Regions from separate parts of the Microbacterium sp. AC132 genome, predicted to be linked through region 1. Evidence: riboswitches for the same ligand, from Rfam matches in the RefSeq annotation. Region 1 holds a riboswitch; the other holds the start of a gene.

Evidence for each region. A riboswitch is a leader RNA that binds a small molecule or an ion and turns the genes downstream of it on or off. The one in region 1 is predicted to bind thiamine pyrophosphate.
Region 2: linked by a shared signal. The riboswitch ahead of ACZZZQ_RS09140 (ECF transporter S component) and the one ahead of thiM (hydroxyethylthiazole kinase) in region 1 are both predicted to bind thiamine pyrophosphate.

Annotation. Positions count from the first base shown of each region.
Region 1 covers NZ_OZ409862.1:2,962,345-2,965,742, forward strand. The annotation lists gene ACZZZQ_RS14235 (DUF402 domain-containing protein) at 1-663, shown strand, start outside; gene ACZZZQ_RS14240 (NAD-dependent epimerase/dehydratase family protein) at 726-1,688, shown strand; TPP riboswitch at 1,710-1,803, shown strand; gene thiM (hydroxyethylthiazole kinase) at 1,794-2,642, shown strand; gene ACZZZQ_RS14250 (bifunctional hydroxymethylpyrimidine kinase/phosphomethylpyrimidine kinase) at 2,639-3,398, shown strand, end outside.
Region 2 covers NZ_OZ409862.1:1,918,914-1,922,311, forward strand. The annotation lists gene ACZZZQ_RS09130 (D-alanyl-D-alanine carboxypeptidase family protein) at 1-970, opposite strand, end outside; gene ACZZZQ_RS09135 (hypothetical protein) at 991-1,122, opposite strand; TPP riboswitch at 1,206-1,315, shown strand; gene ACZZZQ_RS09140 (ECF transporter S component) at 1,309-1,965, shown strand; gene ACZZZQ_RS09145 (ABC transporter ATP-binding protein) at 1,962-3,398, shown strand, end outside.

The DNA.
Region 1 (3,398 bases):
ATGGGTGAAGCGCCGTTCCTCGAACCCGGCGACCAGATCTCCTGGCACTACCGCAAGCCCGGCTGGCAGCCCGGCGATGCGTCGACCATCACGCCCATGCGGGTGGTCCGCGACGATGAACGCGGTCTGGTGGCATGGCTCGCTCCGGGCACGCTCCAGGAGGGGCAGGGCACTCTGGCGGGCGAGCGCATCCGGACCGTTCCGCTCGAGCGTCGGTGGCTCGATCCGCGTACCCGGATCGTGGAGGAGTGGTGGGGCAACGGCATCCTCCGCATCGCTCCGGCCGGTGCGGCGTGGTCGGTGTGGCTGTTCTGGAGCGATGTGAGCGGTCCCGAGTGGGAGTTCGCCGGGTGGTACGTGAATCTCGAGAACGCGCATCTGCGCACCGACCGCGACACGCATTCATCGGATCACATCCTCGACGTGGAGATCCAGGCGGACGGTCAGGTGCACCTCAAGGACGAGGACGAGGTGATCGCGGCCGTCGAGCAGGGACGTCTCACCTCTGAGCAGGCCGCGCAGATCGAACGACACGCGGACGCGGCGATCGAGTCCTTCCATCACGGTGACTGGCCGTTCGACGCCGAATGGCGCGACTGGCGCCCGGATCCCTCGTGGACGGTCCCGGAACTGTCCGGCCTGTCGGATCTTCGCACGAGCTGACCGGCATCCGCCCTGAGCGGAAGACCCTTCCCCTCGCGCGGCGAAGATGGTGGCATGGGGTCATGACGGATGTTCTGATCCTCGGCGGCACCGGCTGGCTGTCCGGCCTCATCGCCAGACGGCTGCTCCTGAGCGGGGCGACGGTGATGTGCCTGGCGCGCGGAGGACGACCGTCTCCGGAGGGCGCGAGCCTGGTGCTGGCCGATCGTGACACCAGGGACGCCTATGATGCGGTGTCCGGTCGGGAGTGGGATCACGTGATCGACGTCTCGTCGAACGCGGCCCACGTCTCCGCTGCGGTCGCGGCACTCGGTGAGCGAGCGGGCCGCTGGACGTATGTCTCGTCGATGTCGGCATACTCCGACGAGGAGACGGTCGGTGCAGACGAGTCGGCGACGCTGCATCCGCCGGCTGAGAGGGGAGACGACGAGTACGGCCGGCAGAAGGTGGCCGCCGAGGACGCCGTGCGTGCACTCGGCGACCGCACCCTGATCGTGCGCCCGGGATTGATCGTCGGGGCGGACGACCCGAGCGATCGTTTCGGGTATTGGGCTGCCGCTTTTCTGCGTGCCGAGGACGGCCCGGTTCTGCTTCCGCCTGTCGAGGAGCGCGACGTGCAGGTGATCGACGTCGACGACCTGTCCGAGTTCGTCGCCATCACGAGGGCCACCGGCGTGATCAACACGATCGGCGATCGGCATCGGCTGGTCGAGGTCCTCGACGCCGTGCGCAGACGTGCGGGGCACCGGGGAGACACGGTCGCGGCATCTGACGCCTGGCTCGTCGAGCACGGTGTGGCGTATTGGGCGGGGGAGCGGTCGCTGCCGCTGTGGCTGCCGAGCGAGATGACCGGATTCATGACCAGGTCGAACGCCCGCTACCGCGCGGCAGGAGGTCGGCTTCGTCCGCTCGACGAGACGATCGCCGCCGTGGTCGATGGCGAGCAGGCGCGCGGCGTCGATCGGGACCGGCGGGCAGGGCTCACTCGCGCCGACGAACTCGCGCTGTTGCAGCTGATCGACTGATCGGGGCCTCGCTAGACTGCGATCAGTGACACGGGGTGCCGCATCCGCGGCTGAGAACAGACCCGTCGAACCTGATCTAGTTCGTACTAGCGAAGGGATGTCGCGTTGAGCGATCGTCTGCGTCCTGATTCCGAATCGACCTTGGCCACCTCGGCGGCTGAGCTCCTGACAGGGCTGCGCGACAGCCCACCCTTGACCCATTGCATCACCAACAGCGTCGTCACGGGCTTCACCGCGAACGTGCTGCTCGCCCTCGGCGCGGCGCCGGCGATGGTCGACATCGTCGGTGAGGCGGGGATGTTCGCCGGGGTGGCCTCCGGGGTGCTGATCAACCTCGGTACGCCGACTCCGGAGCAGCGTGCGGCGAGCCGTGAAGCCGCCGCAGGAGCCCTCGCCGCAGGTACTCCGTGGGTGCTGGATCCCGTCGCGATCGGCGCGCTGCCGGTGCGCACGGCACTCGCGCACGAGCTGGCCGACGCACGCCCCACGGCGATCAGGGGGAACGCCTCGGAGATCCTCGCCCTCGCGGGGCTCAGCGCTGGAGGGCGCGGCGTCGATGCGACGGACACGACCGATGCCGCGGCCGAAGCGGCACTCGCACTCGCTTCGCGGCACGGCGCGGTGGTCGCGGTGTCGGGACCGGTCGACCTGGTGACGGACGGAGCACGATTGCTCCGCATCGCGAACGGTCATGAACTGCTCACCCGTATCACCGGCGGCGGATGCGCGCTGGGCGCCGTCATGGCGGCGTTCCTCGGTGCGGCGCGCTCGACCGCTGCGGATCCGCTCACCGCCGTCTCGGCGGCGAGCCTCGTGTACACGATCGCCGCCGAGCGCGCCGCGGCGCGGGCCCCGGGCCCCGGCAGCTTCGCCGTCGCACTGCTCGACGCGCTCGCCGCCGTGCAGCCGGAGGACCTCGCCGTCGCCGCGCGTGTGCAGGAGCACGCGCTGTGATCGCGGACCTCTCCCTCTACCTCGTCACGGATCCCACCCTCTGCGGCGCGCGGGGCGTCGCGGAGACGGTGCGACTCGCCGTCGACGGGGGCGTGCGCATCGTCCAGCTGCGCGACAAGGAGGCGACGGATGCCGAGACCGCCGATCAGTTGATCGAGCTCTCTCGGGTGATCGACGGCCGTGCACTGCTCGTGGTGAACGACCGCGTCGAGGCGGCGCTGATCGCTCGCGCCAGGGGAGCGCGGGTCGACGGCGTGCACCTCGGCCAGGGCGACGTGTCGGTGCTGCGGGCACGCGAGCGGCTGGGACCCGAGGCGATCATCGGGTTGACGGCGAACACGTCGGAGCATCTCGACGCCGTGGCCGCGCTGCCGGCGGGAACGGTCGACTATCTCGGCGTCGGCGTGATCCGTCCCACCGCCACCAAGCCGGATCACCCGCCGGCCCTGGGAATCGACGGCTTCGGTGCGCTCGCCGCGAGGACCGCACTGCCATGCGTCGCCATCGGCGGCGTGGGAATCGACGACATCGAGCGCCTTCGGGATGCGGGTGCGGCGGGGCTCGCCGTCGTCTCCGCCATCTGGGCCGCCGTCGATCCGACGAGGACTGCCCGGGCATTCCTCAGCCGATGGAGGGCTTCGGGCACACCTCGCGTGCTCAGCATCGCGGGGAGCGACCCGTCGGGCGGGGCGGGGATCCAGGCCGATCTCAAGTCGATCGCCGCGAACGGGGGCTATGGCATGGCGGCTGTCACGG
Region 2 (3,398 bases), 1.0 Mb from region 1:
ACAGCGAACGGGTCTCCGTGAGGCGCTGCGCGTCGTCGGCCTGACCGAGAACCGACGCGTACAGATGCACAGTCGTGTCGTCGACGGTGACGACCTTCGCGGTCAACAGGTTCCAGCTGTCGCCGAGCGTGCCGGTCTTGACGCCGACGACGCCGGGGTCCGCCAGCATCCCGTTCGTGTTCACCACCGTGCCCGCACCCGGAAGATCGACCGACGGAGTTCCGACGATGCCGGCGAAGACGGGGTTCTGCATCGCGATCTCGGCCAACGCGACGAGCGACTCGGGTGTGGCCCGGTTGCGGTCGTCGAAGCCCGACGGAGTGATGATCGTGATGTCGTCGAGACCACGGTCGCGCAGCCACACAGCTGCTGCGGCGGTGAACGACGACGGGGAACCCCAGATCTCCGCGGAGAGCCGGTCGATGTAGTTGTTGGCCGATCCGAGCAGCGTTCCCTGGAGGAGCTGGAACTCGGTGAGAGTGCCGCCCACGGGCACGTCGAGCGCGGACTGGTCGGAGCGGCGGTAGTCCCAGTAGGCCAGGTTGTCGGCCCGCGTGAACGAGAACTCGGGGCCCTGCTCGCCCACGGCGAGGGGCATCCGCTCGAGCACCATCAAGCTCGAGACGACCTTGGTGACGCTTGCGATCGCCGCAGCGTCGAGCGACGACGACGTCGTACCGATGCCGCCGATCCCCACGGCAGCGCTTCCCTGGGCAGGGAAGGTGATCGCGGCAGCGGGCGCCGCGACGGGGGCGAGCTCGACGGCCTGAACCGTCGGCGCGACCTCGTGCAACGGCCACAGCATGGCCGATCCGGCGTAGGTGCCGAGCAAGCCGACGAGGACGCCGAGCGGCACCAGCACGCCGGGCCGGGCGATCGCCGGGCGCAGGTGCGCTCCGGTCAGCAGCGCACCGCCGCTCTCCACGGCCGGCGCGTCATCGAGCGCGTCGGTCGCCGGGTGCTGGGCCACGTCGACCGGGTCGACCCACGTCAGGGGAGTGCCGCCGCTGTCTTCCTCCGCCCACTGCGCGGGGGAGTCGCCTCAGGAGTGAAGATCGCAGAGACGTCGTCATCCGCAGGAACGGCGGAGGCGGTGGCCTCGGCGGAATCGGGAGCGGTCACCTCCTCACGGTACCGAACTCGTGCGGGGATCCGTGTCGCTGCAGCGGGAGAGGACGCGGGGTGTCGCCTCTGGGTAAGATCGTGGGTACAACCACGGGAGTCCGGCGAGCCGGGCTGAGAGGGAGCGAATCGCGCTTCGACCGTCGAACCTGATCTGGGTCATGCCAGCGCAGGGAGGAGTCACAGATGAGTACATCCACGTCCGGATCCACCACGGGATCGGCATCGGCCACGCAGTCATCGACGGGCCTCGGTCGCCCGCAGCTCTGGCGCTGGCGGGTCGTCGACATCGTCGTGGCGAGTGTCATCGCCGTCGCATGCGCGATGATCTTCCTGCTCTGGAACGTCGGCTACGAGGTGCCGAGCAGCATCCTGACGCCGCTGCTCCCCGGTGTGCAGGGCCTGCTCGCCGGCCCCTGGCTGATCGCCGGAGTGCTCGGCGGTCTGATCATACGCAAGCCCGGTGCCGCTCTGTACACCGAGCTGGTCGCCGCGATCATCTCAGCACTCGTCGGCAACGCGTGGGGCCCGCTCACGATCGTCTCGGGCCTCGTACAGGGTCTCGGCGCAGAGCTGGTGTTCCTGATCTTCCTGTACGGCGTCTGGCGGCTGCCTGTCGCGATGCTGGCTGGTGCCGGTGCGGGTCTCGCCTGCGGCATCAACGACCGCATCCTCTGGTACGCCGGCGCCGACACGCTCTTCACGAGCGTCTACATCGTCTCGACGACCATCTCGGGCGCGGTCATCGCCGGGCTCGGGGCGTGGCTGATCGCCCGAGGACTCGCCGCCACGGGCGCCCTCAGCCGGTTCGCCGCCGGCCGCGAGGTCACCGCACGGGTGTGAGCTCGCTCACGACGCCCGCCACCCTCGAAGCCCGTGGCTGGGGGTGGCGGTACGCGACGCGACGGCGCTGGGCGGTGCGCGACGTCGACCTGCGCATCGAGCCGGGGGAGCGGGTGCTGCTGCTCGGCGCCTCCGGCTCGGGCAAGTCGACGATGCTCCAGGGGTTCGGCGGGGTGCTCGGCGGTGCGGATGAGGGCGAGACGCACGGTGCGCTGCTCGTCGACGGCGTGCCGCCCACCGACGCCCGGGGTCGGGTCGGGATGGTCCTGCAGGATCCCGATACGCAGACGATCCTCGCGAGGGTCGGCGACGACGTCGCCTTCGGCTGCGAGAACCTCGGCGTCCCCCGAGACGAGATCTGGCAGCGGGTGCGCGCGGCGCTGGACGCCGTAGAGCTCGACGTCGCCCTCGATCGATCCACGGCCGCGCTGTCGGGCGGTCAGAAGCAGCGCCTCGCCCTCGCCGGCGTGCTCGCGATGCGACCGGGTGCCATCCTGCTCGACGAACCGACGGCGAACCTCGACCCCGAGGGGGTGCGGGACGTACGGGATGCCGTGGCCGCCGCCCTCGATGCAACGAGTGCGACCCTCGTGGTCATCGAGCATCGCATCGACATCTGGCTGCCGCTCGTGACCCGGGTGATCGTGCTCGGCGCCGAGCCGGATGGAACGGTCGTGCTCGCCGACGGCAGCCCGGACGCGGTCCTCGGCGCTCGGGGCGCGGAGCTCGCGGCATCCGGTGTCTGGGTTCCCGGGCACCCGCCCGCCGTCCCGCCCGCACCGGCGCAGCGGCCGGGAGCGACGCTGCTGGAGGCCCGTGGTCTCGCCGTGTCTCGCAGGCGCGGGCTCGCCGTCGCCGGTCCGTTCGACGTCGATGTGCGCGCCGGAGAGGTGCTCGGGGTCACCGGCGCGAACGGCGCAGGCAAATCGACGCTCGGGCTCACGCTCGCGGGATTGATCCCGGCCGAAGAAGGTCGGGTCGCCGCTCTGCCGCCCCTCGCCGCCGGAGAGAAGCCGGATCCCATCCACTGGTCGTCGCGCGCCCTGCTCACGCGCATCGCGTCGGTCATGCAGACGCCCGAGCACCAGCTGCTCGCCAAGACCGTGCGCGACGAGCTGTCGGTCGGGCCGCGGGCGCTGAAGCTGCCGGACGCCGAGATCGCCTCCCGAGTCGACGACCTGCTCGAAAGACTGCGGCTCACCTCGCTCGCCGCAGCCAATCCCTACACCCTGTCGGGCGGAGAGAAGCGGCGGCTCACGGTCGCCGCCGCCCTCGCCACGCGGCCCCGGATGCTGGTGCTCGACGAGCCCACCTTCGGGCAGGATGCGACGACCTGGGCCGAACTCGTCGGCCTGATCGCACGTCTGCGCGACGAGGGCACGGCGATCGTGGCGATCAGTCATGACGAGGCCGTGCTCGAGGCTCTGCACGCT